DNA from 4 places in the Rhizobium sp. 25PS6 genome. Region 3 is predicted to be linked to each of the others. Evidence: predicted binding sites of a transcription regulator. Region 3 holds the regulator's gene; each other region holds the start of a gene.
The links. The regulator LexA, encoded in region 3, represses DNA repair genes until DNA is damaged. The targets are predictions, from matches to a motif close to TGTTCNNNNTGTGTTCNG.
Positions count from the first base shown of each region.

Region 1: a site for LexA is predicted at 2,527-2,544, ahead of RWK44_RS10765 (ATP-dependent helicase). Genes of this name have one in related genera too.
Region 2: a site for LexA is predicted at 2,066-2,083, ahead of recA (recombinase RecA). Genes of this name have one in related genera too.
Region 4: a site for LexA is predicted at 2,052-2,069, ahead of RWK44_RS19725 (DUF5680 domain-containing protein). Genes of this name have one in related genera too.

Region 1 is NZ_JAWDIV010000006.1:108,630-113,018, reverse strand. It holds partial or broken gene RWK44_RS10790 (response regulator) at 1-559, opposite strand, end outside; gene RWK44_RS10785 (DUF982 domain-containing protein) at 929-1,171, shown strand; gene RWK44_RS10780 (hypothetical protein) at 1,409-1,672, opposite strand; gene RWK44_RS10775 (BON domain-containing protein) at 1,764-2,024, opposite strand; gene RWK44_RS10770 (hypothetical protein) at 2,203-2,484, shown strand; gene RWK44_RS10765 (ATP-dependent helicase) at 2,592-4,389, shown strand, end outside.
Region 2 is NZ_JAWDIV010000004.1:4,334-8,722, reverse strand. It holds gene RWK44_RS06695 (pseudouridine-5'-phosphate glycosidase) at 10-936, opposite strand; gene RWK44_RS06690 (carbohydrate kinase family protein) at 1,024-1,968, opposite strand; gene recA (recombinase RecA) at 2,198-3,286, shown strand; gene alaS (alanine--tRNA ligase) at 3,441-4,389, shown strand, end outside.
Region 3 is NZ_JAWDIV010000003.1:199,279-203,667, reverse strand. It holds gene kdsA (3-deoxy-8-phosphooctulonate synthase) at 1-797, opposite strand, end outside; gene RWK44_RS05670 (VOC family protein) at 794-1,690, opposite strand; gene lexA (transcriptional repressor LexA) at 1,889-2,608, shown strand; gene RWK44_RS05660 (ComEC/Rec2 family competence protein) at 2,589-4,389, opposite strand, start outside.
Region 4 is NZ_JAWDIV010000013.1:96,741-101,129, reverse strand. It holds gene RWK44_RS19735 (lipoprotein-releasing ABC transporter permease subunit) at 1-828, shown strand, start outside; gene RWK44_RS19730 (ABC transporter ATP-binding protein) at 843-1,526, shown strand; gene RWK44_RS19725 (DUF5680 domain-containing protein) at 1,540-2,004, opposite strand; gene dnaE (DNA polymerase III subunit alpha) at 2,507-4,389, shown strand, end outside.

The DNA.
Region 1 (4,389 bases), on a different contig from region 3:
CTACAACCAAATCGAACAGGTTCTCGGCCGCTTCGAAAAGTGCCGCCTGCGGATCGGAAATCGCCGTCACATCGGCTATGGGCTTTAGTGTCTCAATGATGCGTTCCTGCGAGTTGGCCCGTGCATCCACCACAAGAACGTTCGCTGAACTCGTTGCGTTACGCACAACTTGAGATCTGGTTTGACTTCCGGCTAACCGCAGCAGGCTTTTCACGCGGGAGATCAGTTGGAGATCGTTGACCGGCTTTGTCAGAAAGTCATCCGCACCGGCTTTCAGGCCACGGACGCGGTCTGCGGACTGATCGAGAGCAGTCACCATGATGACCGGAATGTGTGCCGTCTTTTGGTTGGCCTTCAACCGTTCGCACACCTCGAAGCCATCGAGCCCGGGCATCATGATATCGAGCAGAATGAGATCGACCTGATTTCGCTCGCAGATCGCTAGCGCCTCATAGCCGCTGGCGGCAGTCAGCACTTCGAAATATTCGGCGAGAAATCGCGCTTCGAGCAGCTTCAAATTTGCCGGTATATCGTCAACCACCAATATGCGTGCGGTCATTTCCCGGCCCCTCGACGTGTTGTCAATACAACTTATGGGTCCCGTCGGGTGCATTGACAAGAAGGCTATTGCCCTCATTCAAACTTATGGCGAGTATACTTTCGAGCCCGTGCTCTCAAGCGATCCGCAACAACGCATCGCCATCGGTCTCTACCTCTTCCGAAACACGTCATCATCGGGTGTTTCTCATCAAAGCCGTCCATCGTATCGCGTCACAGTCGAGGCGAAACTGCTCGCCGCGCCCTCGGCGACGATCCGCCCATTGCTGCTGGTGAAAATCACGCTAAAGTATTAACTATCGCAAAGTCTCCCCGGAGGAACTGGGAGATGCTACGCTTCGTTTCTGTCGACAATCGTGGAGGAGCGTCAATGGCAACTGAAAGATGGAACAGCCCGGTCAAGGTTGGTTTCGAAGGTGCGGATGCGCGAACGGTCAATGGTCCGTTCGATGCGCTGAAGTGCCTGGCGGATCTCTGGCCGAGTATGCGCGGGCTTCGTTATATCAAGGCCCGCAGCGCCTGCCGGGCAGCGCTCGATGGGCGCAAGAGCGTGGAAGAGGCAAGAGCCGAGTTTCTGGCCGCCGCCGAAGAGGCGAAGCTGAAGCTGCATTAGCAGTTCGAAGAATTTCGACCGATTATCGCCTTCTGGGCGCGGAAGCGTGCCGGAACGGGATAATCCTTTAATTTCGGTTTAACCCTGCAACAAGTGCGTGCCGGGTTTTGGTGCAGAGGGCGTTGCGCCTGATACAGGTGCATCACTAGAAGATGACCAGCCATCATGATGATGGTTAGAGGCTCGTCACCTCTGCGGAAACGCAGGCGAGCCTCGTCCGAGCAGGACCGCCTTTTTTCAGCAATCCGCGCCGCTCTCATTCTCGATCTCGACATAACCGACGCCGATGATCGTGCCGTCCGCCGCGCGGATGAAGGACGGGAGATAGTGCGGTTCTATCGGCTCGCAGGCGACGGTCCCGGTATATTCGCTGAGGGCGATCTGGTCCTTCGGCAAAGCGGAATAATTCGTGCCGGTTTCCAGCGAGGCATGGGCGGAGCCGGCAACGATACCGCAACCCACTATCAAGGTCGTTGCCCAGAGGCGAGGAAGCAACTGCATGAGAGTCTCCAGCGTTTAGGTCCGGCCTTTCAACACGCGAAAGAGCATTTTGGTTCCCTTCATGCATCGCAAAGAGATGAGCGCGAGCCGGCTAGCGTCGCAGCAAGCGAGCACGCACATAGCCCCGGCCGACGACGCCCTCGGCGATCTCGATCGCCCGCTCGACATCGCCCCGCCGGCGCACGAAACCTTCCAGGATGACATAGGAGCCCGATATGCTGACGGTGATTTCGCCGGCTTCGATATCGCCAGACGCATGAAGGGCGCCTTCCACCGAGGCCCGCGTCGCCGCATCGCTGTGGCCCTGCCGGCCGGGCTCGTCATGCCTCGTGAATGCTGGAAAGCCGAGCACCGTGAACGTTTCCTGATGTTGGTTGATGTCTGTTAACGCGACAGCGACGCATTTCGTTGCGCCCCCCGGAAAAGAAGAGCCTGCTCGACAGCGATACCTGCGCGGTGGCATGGCCTACCCTTGGCGAAAGACGCCGCGCTTTCCATATCTGGCGGCAGTCGAAAGAGGGATGACGACGATGAAAGTGCTTCTGCCCGCCTTGTTTGCCGGGGCCTTGTTTGCCGGGGCATTGCTTGCCGGCTGCTCCTCGGCCGATACGCCGGCGCTGGAACCCATTCCCGGCAGCATTACCTATGGCGGCCAGCCGCGAACGAAGCTCACCAAATCGCCGGTCGGCAGCGCCGTCTACAACCAGTTCTACAACGGGACGGGCCAGCGCGTGAAGGAAACCTCTATTCTTCAGCCGGACCGCAGCTTGAAGCTGGTGCGGCGCGAGATCGGTCCGGATTTCCCCGACTGAGATATTGCCAGCGCACCAGATCGCTTGACAGGGACGGCAATCGCGAACATTCAAGGAACATCTAATCCTTCCCCAGTGATTCTGCGGGAGCCCGACCGGACGGCTGGATGTATCTCGAAAAGCTCAATCCGCAGCAGCGCATGGCCGTCGAGCATGGCACGCTCATCGACGGCAGCCATATTGCCGGGCCGCTGCTGGTCATTGCCGGCGCCGGCTCCGGCAAGACGAATACTTTGGCGCATCGCGTCGCCCATCTCATCGTCAAAGGCGCCGATCCCCGCCGCATCCTTTTGATGACCTTCTCGCGCCGGGCAGCCGCCGAGATGGCGCGGCGCGTCGAGCGCATCTGCCGCGATGTGCTTGGTTCGAATGCCGGCGTCATGGCGGACGCGCTTTCCTGGTCCGGCACCTTCCACGGCATCGGCGCGCGGCTGCTGCGCGATTATGCCCAGCAGATCGGCCTCGACCCCGATTTCACCATTCACGACCGCGAAGACAGTGCCGATCTGATGAACCTGATCCGGCACGACCTCGGCTTCTCGAAGACGGAAAGCCGCTTTCCCACAAAGGGCACCTGCCTTGCCATCTATTCCAGGGCGGTGAATTCGGAAACCGCGCTGGACCTCGTGCTGCGCGACGTCTTTCCCTGGTGCGCGACGTGGGAGAAACAGCTGCGCGAACTTTTCGCCTGTTATGTCGAGGCCAAGCAGAGCCAGAACGTGCTCGATTACGACGATCTGCTGCTCTACTGGGCGCAGATGGTCGGCGAAGCGATGATTGCCGAGGATATCGGCAGCCGCTTCGACCATGTGCTGGTCGACGAATATCAGGACACCAACCGGCTGCAGGCCTCGATCCTGCTGGCGCTGAAGCCTCAAGGCCAGGGGCTGACGGTCGTCGGCGACGATGCGCAGTCGATCTATTCCTTCCGTGCCGCGACGGTGCGCAACATCCTCGATTTTCCCGCCGCCTTCAGCCCGGCCGCCAATATCGTCACGCTCGACCGCAACTACCGCTCGACGCAGCCGATCCTCGCGGCCGCCAACGCCGTCATCGATCTCGCCTCGGAGCGCTTCACCAAGAACCTCTGGACCGAGCGGCAATCGTCCGAGCGGCCGCGCCTCGTCACGGTGCGCGACGAGGCCGAGCAGGCGCGGTATATCACCGACATGGTTCTCGACAATCGCGAGGAAGGCCTCACGCTCAAGCAGCAGGCCGTGCTCTTCCGCGCCTCGCATCACAGCGGTTCGCTGGAGGTCGAGCTGACCCGGCGCAACATTCCCTTCGTCAAGTTCGGCGGGCTGAAGTTTCTCGACAGCGCGCATGTGAAGGACATACTGGCCGCCCTTCGCTTCGCGCAGAACCCGCGCGACCGGGTGGCGGGCTTCCGGCTGATGCAGATCCTGCCGGGCGTCGGGCCGTCGACCGCGCAGAAGACGCTCGATCTGATGGCCGAGGATGCAAGCCCGATTTCTGCTCTCGCTGCCATGCCGGCACCGCCGCGCTCCGGCGAGGACTGGACAATGTTCGTTTCGATGCTGCAGGAGCTGAAGACCGGCAAGGCCGGCTGGCCGGCAGAGATCGGCCTGGCACGGCAATGGTATGCGCCGCATCTGGAACGGCTGCACGAGGACGCAGCGACGCGGCAGGCAGACCTGCTGCAGCTCGAGCAGATCGCTAGCGGTTATGCCTCGCGCGAGCGCTTTCTGACCGAGCTCACCCTCGATCCGCCGGACGCGACCAGCGACCAGGCGGGCGTGCCGCTTCTCGATGAAGACTATCTCATCCTGTCGACGATCCATTCCGCCAAGGGCCAGGAATGGACGAGGGTGTTCATGCTGAACGTCGTCGACGGATGCATACCGAGCGATCTCGCCGTCGGCACCACCGCGGAAATCGAGGAGG
Region 2 (4,389 bases), on a different contig from region 3:
CGTCAACCTTCACTCACCCAGCGCGACAGCAATCTCAGCAGCAAGCCGCGCGTTGTTCTCAACCAACGCGATATTGGTCTTCAGGCTCTGGCCGTCGGTCAGGTCGAAAATGGTCGACAGAAGATAGGGTGTGACCGCCTTGCCGGTGACTTCGTCGCGTTCGGCGCTGTCGAGCGCTCGCTCGATATAGATTTCCATCTCTTCGCGCGCGATCTCGTCGGCCTCGGGCACGGGGTTGGCGACGAGCATGCCGCCGTCGACGCCGAGCTGTTCGCGCACCGTCTGGAAATTGGCGATTGCCGCCGGGCTGTTCAGCGACAGCGGGCTGCGGATGCCCGAGGAGCGCGACCAGAAGGCGGGGAATTCCTCGCTCTCATAGGTGACGACAGGCACGCCGCGGGTTTCCAGCACTTCCAGCGTCTTTGGAATGTCGAGGATTGCCTTGGCGCCGGCGCAGACGACGATGACGCCGGTGCGCGCCAGTTCTTCGAGATCGGCTGATATATCGAAGCTTTCTTCGGCGCCACGATGCACGCCGCCGATGCCGCCTGTGGCAAAGACACGGATGCCGGCGCGCGCCGCCGCGATCATCGTCGCCGCAACCGTGGTGGCGCCGGTGCGGCGCTCGGCGATGGCGAAGGCGAGATCGGCGCGCGACACCTTCATGACTTCAGTGGCCTTGGCCAACTGCTCCAGTTCCGCAGCTTCAAGGCCGATATGCAGCGTGCCGTGAATGACGGCGATCGTGGCCGGCACCGCACCCTGTTCGCGAATGATCGCCTCGACGCTGCGGGCCATCTCGATATTGCCGGGATAGGGCATGCCGTGGGTGATGATCGTCGATTCCAGTGCCACCAGCGGCGCGCCGCGCTGCTTGGCGCTGGCGACTTCCTTCGAATAGGCGATCGGCAGAAGAGGGGAGATGGGCTTGGTCATGGTCTTGTCCTGTGATCGACAGAGCATGATGCCGAAGTGCGAGCGGTTTTCGGACGACATCATGCTCAAACTATTTAATTAGCCGCTTCAATGCAGAATTCTGACCTTGGGAACAAGGGCAAGTGCTTCATTCAGCAGATCCGGCGTCAGATTTTCGTTGACGGCATGCCGCGACTGGACGGTCAGCGTGGCGGCTGCGGTGCCGTGACGAACGGCTTCTTCGAGCGGCAGGCCTGACATCAATGCGGCGAGCGTGCCGGCCGCAAGTGAATCGCCGGCACCCGTAACATCGGCGACGGTGTCGGCAATCGGCGGCTGCAGCGTCACGGCGCGGCCGTCGCAAAGCGCAACGAGCTCACGCCGGCCGCGGGTGACGACGGCGTTCCTGATGCCGATCTCGTTCAGCAAAGGTGGCCAGCCTGCAGCCTCTTCCGGCCGCTCGCCGGCAAGGGCGGCGGCTTCAGCCTCGTTCAGGAACAGGTAGTCGATATCCCCAATGCAGGGTTTCAGCCTGACGACCTTCGCCGGCGAGATGGCGATTGCCGCAACGGGCTTGGCGAGGGAATGCGCCTTTGCGACGATCGCCGCGATCGTCTCTTCCGGCAGGTTGGCGTCGAAGAGGATGAAATCATGCGCGGCGAAGGCCTCCCGCACCCAGCGGATGGAGAGACGTCGCGGCACGAAGAAGCGGTAAAGATCCATGTCGGCAAGGGCGATCACCAGATTGCCGTCCTTCTCGATGATCGCCGTGTAGCTCGGCGTCTTGCGGTCGAGGAAGACGAAGGGCCGGTCGTCGATGCCGGCGAAATCGGCAGCTTCTCCGACCGTCTCGCCCATCGGATCGCCACCGCGCGGCGAGATCATCGTCACCTGAAAACCGAGCCTTGCCAGGTTGCGCGCTGCATTGAAGCCGCCGCCGCCCGGCTCCTCGAACCATGTGCCGGGATTGCTGGCGCCAAGCGCCGTCTCGCCGGAGATGCGGCCGCGCCGGTCGATATGGGCGCCGCCGAGAACAAGAATCTTTTTCTTCATCCGATCCGCTCTCCCGATGCCCGAAGGACGAATCGATACAGCGCGCGCTGACGCGGCCGAGTCGGCATTTCTGGCCTAAGCCGTTGCTTTTTATCGATAAAACAAATGCAGAACACGTGTCGTTTTACCTTTTTCTTTCAACTGTTTGATCGCCTATTGCGAGAATGGAACAAATGGAGTACAAACTCGACATTGCTAGAGCGGCTTCAATAACCTAAAGGTGGATCGGATGTCTCAGAATTCATTGCGGCTGGTAGAGGACAAATCGGTGGACAAAAGCAAGGCGCTTGAAGCGGCACTCTCACAGATAGAGCGGTCGTTCGGCAAGGGCTCGATCATGAAACTCGGCTCCAACGAGAATGTTGTCGAGATCGAGACGATCTCGACCGGCTCGCTTGGTCTCGATATTGCACTCGGCGTCGGTGGCCTGCCGAGGGGCCGAATCATCGAGATCTACGGGCCGGAAAGCTCCGGTAAGACGACGCTTGCACTGCAGACGATTGCCGAAGCGCAGAAGAAGGGTGGCATCTGCGCCTTCGTCGATGCCGAACATGCGCTCGATCCCGTCTATGCCCGCAAGCTTGGCGTCGACTTGCAGAACCTTCTGATCTCGCAGCCCGATACCGGCGAGCAGGCGCTCGAAATCACCGATACGCTGGTGCGCTCCGGCGCCGTCGACGTTCTCGTTGTCGACTCGGTCGCTGCCCTGACGCCGCGTGCCGAAATCGAAGGCGAGATGGGCGACAGCCTTCCCGGCCTGCAGGCGCGACTGATGAGCCAAGCGCTGCGCAAGCTTACCGCTTCGATCTCGAAGTCGAACACCATGGTGATCTTCATCAACCAGATCCGCATGAAGATCGGCGTCATGTTCGGCTCGCCGGAAACGACGACGGGCGGCAATGCGCTGAAATTCTACGCCTCCGTGCGCCTCGACATTCGCCGCATCGGCGCGGTCAAGGAGCGCGAAGAGGTGATCGGCAACCAGACCCGCGTCAAGGTCGTCAAGAACAAGATGGCGCCGCCCTTCAAGCAGGTCGAGTTCGACATCATGTATGGCGAGGGTGTTTCCAAGACCGGCGAACTGGTCGATCTCGGCGTCAAGGCCGGCATCGTCGAGAAGTCGGGCGCATGGTTCTCCTATAACAGCCAGCGTCTCGGCCAGGGCCGTGAAAACGCCAAGACCTTCCTGCGCGACAATCCGGATCTCGCCCGCGAGATCGAACTGTCGCTGCGCCAGAATGCCGGCCTGATCGCCGACCGCTTCCTGCAGAATGGCGGACCGGATCCCGATGATGGCGACTCCGCCGCGGAAATGTGATTTTCACGCTCGGTTCTTTTGAACATCAAAGCCGGCCGCATTCCTTGATCAGAATGCGGTCGGTTTTGTTTGTCTGCTGGACAGTGGCGGGGGTGAACGTTAAAAGCCGATGAATTTAAATTTACCTGCCTCCGGCAGCATTGAAGGGCATAGCATGAGCGGTGTGAACGATATCCGGTCGACCTTCCTCGACTATTTCAAGAAGAACGGCCATGAGATCGTTCCGTCGAGCCCGCTCGTGCCGCGCAACGACCCGACGCTGATGTTCACCAATGCCGGCATGGTGCAGTTCAAGAACGTCTTCACCGGCCTCGAAAAGCGTCCCTATTCGACGGCGACGTCTTCGCAGAAATGCGTGCGAGCCGGCGGCAAGCACAATGACCTGGACAATGTCGGTTATACTGCACGCCACCTGACCTTCTTCGAGATGCTCGGCAACTTCTCCTTCGGCAACTATTTCAAGGAGAATGCGATCGAGCTTGCCTGGAAGCTCGTCACCGAGGGCTTCGACCTTCCGAAGAACCGCCTGCTGGTGACTGTCTATTCCGAGGACGAGGAAGCTGCGACGCTCTGGAAGAAGATCGCCGGCTTTTCCGACGACAAGATCATCCGCATCCCGACCTCTGACAATTTCTGGCAGATGGGCGATACCGGCCCCTGCGGCCCGTGCTCGGAAATCTTCATCGACCAGGGTGAGAATGTTTGGGGCGGCCCTCCGGGCTCGCCGGAGGAAGATGGCGACCGGTTCCTGGAATTCTGGAATCTCGTCTTCATGCAGTTCGAACAGACCGAGCCTGGCGTTCGCAACCCGCTGCCCCGCCCGTCGATCGATACCGGTATGGGGCTGGAGCGCATGGCCTGCATTCTGCAGGGCGTTCAGAGCGTGTTCGACACCGATCTCTTCCGCACGCTGATCGGCACCATCGAGGACACGATGGGCGTCAAGGCGGAAGGCAGCGCCAGCCACCGCGTCATCGCCGATCATTTGCGCTCCTCGGCCTTCCTGATCGCCGACGGCGTACTTCCGTCGAATGAGGGTCGCGGTTATGTGCTGCGCCGAATCATGCGCCGCGCCATGCGCCATGCACAGCTGCTCGGCGCCA
Region 3 (4,389 bases):
GGCATGTCCTTGAGATAGACCATGTTCGGGCCGTCGGAAGGTGCGTTATCGGGGTCCTGATGGGTTTCGACGAAGACACCGGCAATACCGGCAGCCACTGCGGCGCGCGCCAGCGTTTCCACGAATTCCCGCTGACCGCCGGAGGATTCGCCCTGCCCGCCCGGCTGCGCCACGGAATGGGTCGCATCGAAGATAACGGGTGCACCCATCGCCGCCATGATCGGTAGCGAACGCATGTCGGAGACCAGCGTATTGTAACCGAATGAGGCGCCGCGCTCGCACAGCAGCACGTTCGGATTGCCGCTGGCATTGAGCTTCTTCAGAACGTTCTTCATATCCCAGGGGGCGAGGAACTGGCCTTTCTTGACATTGACGACGCGGCCGGTCTTGGCGGCGGCGATGAGAAGGTCGGTCTGGCGGCAGAGGAAGGCCGGGATCTGAAGGACATCGACCACCCTTGCCACCTCCGCGCATTGCTCGGCAGTATGAACGTCGGTCAGGACGGGAAAGCCGAATTCCTTCTTGAGGTCGGCAAAGACTTCCATGCCCTTTTCGATCCCGATACCGCGTTCGGCCGAGAGCGAGGTGCGGTTCGCCTTGTCGAAGGAGCTCTTGTAGACGAGGCCGATGCCTAGCTTTCCGCAAAGCTCTTTCAGCGTGCCGGCAACCATGAAGGCGTGGTCGCGGCTCTCCATCTGGCAGGGACCGGCAATCAGCGATAGACGGCCGGTATTGGAAAAGGTGACCTGGCCTTGGCCTTCGCCGATCCTGACTTCGGAATTCGTATCAGTGCTCATCGTGTTTCCTCGAAGGCGAAGAGCGTGCCCTGCCCGGGCGCGGGCTTCACCAGAATGCGATTGTTCTTGCGCGTGTATGTCACCCCGTTAGCAGCCAAATGCGCTTCTGTCACGGCAAGATCGGCGACAGCAAAGAGGATTGCCCGGCCGCGCAGGCCGCGATCTGCGGATGAGACGGCGACGTCGAAATATGCCTCCAGCCCTTCCGGCGTCATCAGGCTGATTTTCGCATTCGATGCCGCAATATCGACGCCGAAACCGGTTTTCTCGACTGCCGATTGCGCCACGGCAAGGCTGACGAAAGCAGCGAAGGCGGCCGGCTCTGGCGTGCAAAGCGCGATCTCAACTATGCCGGTGACGCCATTGGCATGCGTCTCCAGCGCCGCGCGGTCGGCCGGTAGCGGATTGACGCGCTCGACGGTGAAAAACAGGAGATCAGGCGCGCGCAGGTCGCCGGCGAAAGCCAGCTTAAAGCCGGCAATCGTCTCGGAACCGTCCGGCATCGTCATCGGCCGGGTGAACTGCAGCATCTCGCCAGCGCTCGATCCGCTGCCGACGAAATCCTGATGATCGATGCCGGCATCCTTGCTGCCGAAAGCCAGCCCCGAGAGCCCCTCCTCGCCACAGCGGAAACGGAAGGCCTGGTTGCGGGCAGTGAAGACATTACCTTGGCGCGCAGATGCGTTGCTCTCCTCGACGTTCGCAATCCCGAGCGGCTCCAGATAGGTCTTGTCGGCAAAAAAGACGCAGGCATTCTCCGTTCCGAAGGGATGGCACGCATCGGCGGCAACGGTGAAGCCGAGCTTGCCGAGCCTCTCGCGCGCCAGATCGATGTTGACGACCGGCAGCACGACATGATCCAGCGGGTGCGGTTTGGCGGAATGCGCGTTCATGATATCCCTCCTGGAAACGGCAAGAGATGTGCGATGGCGCGTCCCTCAATGCAAGACTTCTGTGCCAATCCGGCGAATGAAAATAAAAATCTCAACGAGTTGGCGCCAAGTTTTACGGAAATTTAGCTACTTGCGGAACACATATGGAACATATAGTGTCTGTTCTGGATTTGTTTCAATCACGAGGTCACAACGTCGATGCTCACGCGCAAACAACAGGAGCTTCTCCTTTTCATTCATGAGCGCATGAAGGAATCCGGCGTTCCGCCATCTTTCGACGAAATGAAGGATGCCCTGGACCTCGCCTCCAAGTCCGGGATTCATCGCTTGATTACTGCGCTTGAGGAGCGAGGCTTCATTCGCCGCCTACCGAACCGCGCCCGCGCGATCGAGGTCATCAAGCTTCCGGAGGCCTACAGCCCCAGCATTCAGCCCCGGCGCGGCTTTTCGCCGAGCGTCATCGAGGGTAGCCTTGGCAAACTGCAGCCGGTCGCCACTCCTGCTCCCGCAAAACCCGTCGCCGACAACGGCAACTCGGTCTCGGTGCCGGTCATGGGCCGAATCGCTGCCGGTGTGCCGATCTCGGCGATCCAGAACAACACCCATGACATCGTCGTTCCGGCCGACATGCTCGGTTCCGGTGAACATTATGCGCTGGAGGTCAAGGGCGATTCGATGATCGACGCCGGCATCTTCGATGGCGACACCGTGATCATCCGCAACGGCAGCACCGCAAGTCCCGGCGACATCGTCGTTGCTCTGGTCGACGACGAAGAAGCGACACTCAAGCGCTTCCGCCGCAAGGGCGCCTCGATCGCGCTGGAAGCTGCCAACCCGGCTTACGAGACCCGGATTTTCGGGCCGGACCGCGTCAAGGTTCAGGGCAAGCTCGTCGGTCTCATTCGCCGCTATCACTGACATTGGCCAGGCCGGATTCGGTAAAACTGTTGCTGCGCCAGTCATAGGCGCGATGGCGCATCCATGGCCGCGACAATGAATCGAAGGCGGTTGCCACCTCCGGGCCGGCGTCCGTGAAGCGCAACTCGACGGATCCGGTCCTGCGCAGCGTCTCGCCGGTGAAGAGCGTTGCACCTGAGCGGCAGTTGTTGAAGCGAAGGCGCACGGACGTCACGACGATATCGGCCGCGTCGCATGCCGGGCCGAGATAGGCGGCATTGTCGATGACGGTTACCACCTGACCATTGCCAAGCCTTGATGTGCACCAGGCCTTCTTGACGCAGGAAAAGCGGTTTGCGTCACCGGCCGCTGCGGCCGTCCGCATCGCGGTCCTTGCTTCGTTCTGCTGATCGCGGGAAAGCCTGACGCGGCGGTCTTCTCCCTCAGGCGGGATAGCAGGACCATCCAGCATCTTCGGCGGATTATGCCCCGGCAGGACCAGCGCTCTCTGCCACTGGTCGAAGATGAAGTCCGGCGGTCTTTCACGGTTGGAAGCCATTGCCGCCGCCGCGACGACCGCGACGAGACTGCCATCCTCCGAAATCACCAGATCCGGCGGACGGGGACCCGGCAGAAGCAGCAGGATGAGCGTTGCGACCGCGATAATCGATGTGCCGACATGGCGCAACCGGGTGCGGAGCAGCGTCAGCAGCAGAAAGCCTGCCACGGCGACGGCGAAATACCAGGCGGGCAAGCGGCCCACGTCGATATTGCCACCCCAGCCGGACACCGTCTTTGCAACCGCGATCACCAAATCGAGGCCGAATCCGACGATCTTCCAAGCCCAAACATCCAGACCGAAAGGCATGAGCAGCATCGCCAGCAGACCTGCCGGCATGATGATGAAGGAGATGATCGGCATTGTCGCGAGGTTTGCCGGCAGGCCGTAGGCGGTCAGGCGATGAAAATGCTCGATCGAAAACAGCGCGGTTGAAAAACCGCCGATCAGCGAGGTCAGGAAGACGCCGCCGAAGAAACCGGCAACCGTAACGAACGGCCTGATGATCGGCAGCTTCAGGAAGGCGTTTTCTCGGACGCGCCGGTCCTTCCACAGCTGATAGCCCGAGACCAGCGCCAATGTCGCGGCAAAGGACATCTGGAAGCTCGGTCCCAAGACCTCGGACGGCGAAATGGCAATGATGACGAGAGCGGAGAGCGCGACATTGCGCAGGCTGATCGACGGCCGGTCGAAGAAGACCGCAATCAACATGATGGCCATCATGATGAAGGCGCGTTCGGCAGAGACCGCAAAGCCGGAGATCAGGAAATAGGCGGTGACGGCGATGAGCGCGCCGGCGGCAGCGATCTTCTTCGTCGGGTAGGCCTCAGCGATGCCGGGGAAGAGGCTGAGCAGCATCCGGAAGCCGACGAAGAAGATGCCGGCCGACAGCGCCATGTTGAGACCGGAGATGGCGATGATATGAGCCAGACCGGACTGGCGCAGCGCCTCCGTCGTCGCATCCGAAATGGCGCGCCGCTCGTCCGTCACCAGAGCAGCGGCAAAAGCACCGGTGTCGCCGGGCAGGATCGACCTTATGCGGTCGCCGATGCCGCTGCGCAGCCGGTAGAGACCTTCGAGCAGCGCTTCCGCTGTCGATCTTGCAGCCTGGGGACCTGCCTGCGCATCGACCTTCGTCGGTGCACCGTAGAAGAAACCGTTGGCGCCGATGCCGTCGAAATAGGCACTGAAGGAGAAGTCGTTGAGCTCGGGAAGCGCTGGGCCCGCCGGCGGCGTCAGCCGC
Region 4 (4,389 bases), on a different contig from region 3:
GGTTATGCCTCCGGCGATGGCGTGCTGATCGGCAGCCGCATGGCCGACCAACTCGGTCTGCGCGTTGGCGATCTCATTACGCTGACGTCACCAGATGGCGACATTACGCCGATGGGCGTCAGCCCTCGCATCAAATCCTACAAGATCTCCGGCCTCTTCGAGATCGGCATGTCGGAATATGACTCCTCGATCATCTTCATGCCGCTCGAGGAAGCGCAGCTCTATTTCAATGCCGAGGGACTGGTGCAGTCGATCGAGCTCTTCGTCGACAATCCCGACGATATCGACGATCTGAGGCCCAAGGTGGAGGAAGCGGCCGGTCGCCAGATCGCCATCACCGACTGGCGCCAACGCAATCAGACCTTCTTCTCGGCGCTGCAGGTCGAGCGCAACGTCATGTTCATGATCCTGACCCTGATCGTGCTCGTCGCCGCGCTGAACATCATCTCCGGCCTCATCATGCTGGTGAAGGACAAGGGCAGCGATATCGCCATCCTGCGCACCATGGGCGCCAGCGCCGGCGCGATCATGCGCATCTTCTTCATGACCGGGGCGGCGATCGGCATCGTCGGCACTATTGCCGGTGTGCTGCTCGGCGTTCTCGTCTGCGTCAACATCGAATCCGTCCGCCAGTTCTTCTCCTGGATTTCAGGCACCGTACTCTTCAATCCGCAGGTCTATTTCCTGAGCCAGCTGCCGGCCGAGATGGATCTGAGCGAAACGATCTCGATCGTCGTCATGGCGCTGACGCTCTCCTTCATCGCGACCATCTTCCCGGCCTGGCGTGCCTCCAGGCTCGATCCGGTGCAGGCCCTGCGCTACGAATAAGGAATGCCGCCTTCATGAAACGCAACGTCGTTCTCCAGCTTACCGGCGTCGAGCGCCATTACGGGCAGGGCGGTACGCTGCTCTCAATCCTGAAGGGCGTAGATTTTTCGATATCGAAGGGGGAGATTGTCGCTCTCGTCGCCCCTTCCGGCACCGGCAAGTCGACACTGCTGCATGTCGCCGGTCTGCTGGAGCATCCGGACGGTGGTGAGGTCAACATCAACGGCCATGCCTGTGATGGCCTGAGCGACGAGAAACGCACCGCCATCCGCCGCAGCGAAATCGGCTTCGTCTATCAGTTCCACCATCTGCTGCCGGAATTCTCTGCGCTCGAAAATATCATGATGCCGCAACTGATCGCCGGGCTTTCCTGGAAGGAAGCCGGAGAGCGGGCCGGCCAGCTGCTCGATTATATGCGCATCGGCCATCGTGGCTCGCATCGCCCGGGCGAGCTTTCCGGCGGCGAGCAGCAGCGCGTTGCAATTGCCCGCGCCGTCGCCAATGCGCCGACCCTGCTTCTTGCCGACGAGCCGACCGGCAATCTCGACCCCGAAACGGCAAGCTACGTCTTCGACGCGCTGGAAGCGCTGGTGCGCCAGTCCGGCCTTGCTGCCCTCATTGCCACCCACAATCACGAACTCGCCCGCCGCATGGATCGGCGCGTAACGATTTCGGACGGCAAGATCGTCGATTTCTGAGGCCCAGATCAGATCAAGGGATGATCAATCCGCCGCGATAGTCGAGCATATAGGCCTTCTGGCCATCGACCATGATGCATTCGTGGCCGATGAACCGCTCGCAGCCGCCTTCGCTGCTGTCGATATAGCGGCCGAACGGATGGTCGAATTCCATCCCGTCAAGAAACCGGCCCTCGTGATACATCGCCGAAAGTGCAGCCTTGATCACTGCTCCGGCTGCTGTGCCGTCGATGAGTTCAGGCGCAATGACGCAGCCGAAATAATTCATCGCCCAGACCGGCTCGTCGGCAAGCCACACCACTTCCTGTCCGGCGAAATCGGTCCCGCCGAAATAGCTGTCGAGATAGCGCCAGTCGCCGCGTTCGTAACCGATATCGTGGGCACCCGGCCGGCAGGGCAAGCGCGCTACGCCGCCGCCGACATAGGTCGCAGCCTTCGCCTCTACGACGAATTCGTTCAATATCGCAATATCCAACATGCCATTCTCCTCTCAGCTAGATGCTGGCAAATGTGCCGCGGCATGTAAAGAACAAAAAGGGAACATATGCCAGAAATAAAGAGTCGCCCTGAAGAGGTCTGCCGCCTGAGCACCATGCCCGATCTGCGGCGGATCGGGAAAGGGCAAGGCTGCTGCCGATCACATCGAGCGCCGGCCCCTAGCCAATTCGTCACCTATTTCCTGGGATTTTCAAACACAAGAAAGAAGGAAAAGATTCCTGTTGACAACAGAACATACATGGAACAAATTGAAAACATAACGAGTAAAGGAGAGCCCGATGACTGACATGATCCGTGATATCGCAGCATTCACCTCCATCGCAATGTTCGTTGCCAGCTTCTCGCTCATCGTCATGGCGCTCTAAAGTTTTCAGGGGACCGTATGGCAATCATGCGGTCCGGACGCGGGACTTCTTCTGGACATCATCGCCCTCTATGCCGACAATGCGTCCGATTCATTCGGGTGATTGGGAAGGCATGTCATGGCGGATACGGCAAAGGGTTCAACGGGCGAGGCGACCGGCGGCACGCCGAGTTTCATCCACCTGAGGGTCCATTCCGCCTATTCGCTTCTCGAGGGCGCACTGCCGCTGAAGAAGATCCTCTACAAGGCGACCGGCGACAGCCAGCCGGCGATTGCGATTACCGACACCAACAATCTGTTCGTCGCCCTCGAATTCTCCCAGAAGGCGATGGAAGACGGCCTGCAGCCGATCATCGGCTGCCAGGTCTCGATCGATATGGGAGACGGGTTGGAAACGGAAAAGCGCGGCGGTCAGCAGGCTCTGGTCAAGCTGCCGTCGATTGTTCTTCTTGCCGCGACGGATGCCGGTTACGAACGGCTGGTCGATCTCGTCAGCCGGGCCTATCTCGGCGGCGAGAGCAACCAGGCTGTTCATATCAGCGCCTCCTGGCTGGAGGAGGCAGGCACGGAAGGACTGATCGCATTGAGCGGCGCCTTGACCGGGCCGGTTGACGTGGCGATCAAGGAAGGCCATCCCGCTCAGGCGGAAGCCCGGCTGCTCACGCTGAAGCGCCTCTTCGGCGACAGGCTCTATGTCGAACTGCAGCGGCACGGCACCTACGACAAGCGGCACGAGCAGAAGATCATCGGGCTCGCCTATGCCCACGACCTGCCGCTGGTTGCGACCAACGAGGCTTTCTTTCCGACTCGCGACGATTACGACGCTCATGATGCGCTGATGGCGGTCGCGCACAACGCCATCGTCTCCGATGACAGCCGCTTTCGCCTGACGCCGGATCACTATCTGAAGAGCCGGGCCGAGATGGTCAAGCTCTTCGCCGACCTGCCGGAAGCGCTGGAAAATACGATCGAGATCGCCAGGCGCTGCTCCTTCGTGCTGAAGACGCGAAAACCGATCCTGCCGCGCTTCACGGGTGCGACCGACGATGCCGAGGAGGCCGAACGCGCCGAGGCGGGCGAGCTGCGCCGCCAGGCGGTCGAAGGGCTGGATATGCGGCTTTCGACGCTCGGCATGTCGCCGGGCTATGAGGAAAAGGATTATCGCGAGCGACTGGATTTCGAGCTCAGCGTCATCGAGCGCATGCGTTTCCCCGGCTACTTCCTGATCGTTGCCGACTTCATCAAATGGGCCAAGCAGCATGACATTCCGGTCGGTCCCGGCCGTGGTTCGGGTGCCGGTTCGCTGGTCGCCTATGCCTTGACGATCACCGACGTCGATCCCTTGCGTTTTTCGCTGCTCTTCGAGCGCTTCCTCAATCCGGAACGCGTCTCGATGCCGGACTTCGACATCGACTTCTGCCAGGATCGCCGCGAAGAGGTAATCCGTTACGTCCAGGCCAAATATGGCCGCGAGCAGGTGGCGCAGATCATCACCTTCGGTTCGCTGCAGGCGCGCGCCGCCCTTCGCGACGTCGGCCGCGTGCTTGAGATGCCCTACGGCCAGGTCGACAAGATCTGCAAACTCGTGCCGAACAACCCGGCCAACCCGACGCCGCTGTCCAAAGCGATCGAGGAGGAGCCGAAGCTGCAGGAAGAGGCGGCGAAAGAACCCGTTGTCGCGCGGCTGCTCGACATCGCCCAGAAGATCGAGGGGCTTTACCGCCATGCCTCGACCCATGCCGCCGGCATCGTCATCGGCGACCGGCCGCTTTCCAAACTGGTGCCGATGTATCGCGATCCGCGCTCGGATATGCCGGTTACCCAGTTCAACATGAAATGGGTGGAGCAGGCGGGCCTCGTCAAGTTCGACTTCCTCGGCCTGAAGACGCTGACCGTGCTGAAGGTCGCGGTCGATTTCGTCGCCAAGCTCGGTATCAAGGTCGATCTCGCGGCCATTCCTCTCGACGATAAGAAGACCTACGAGATGCTGTCGCGCGGCGA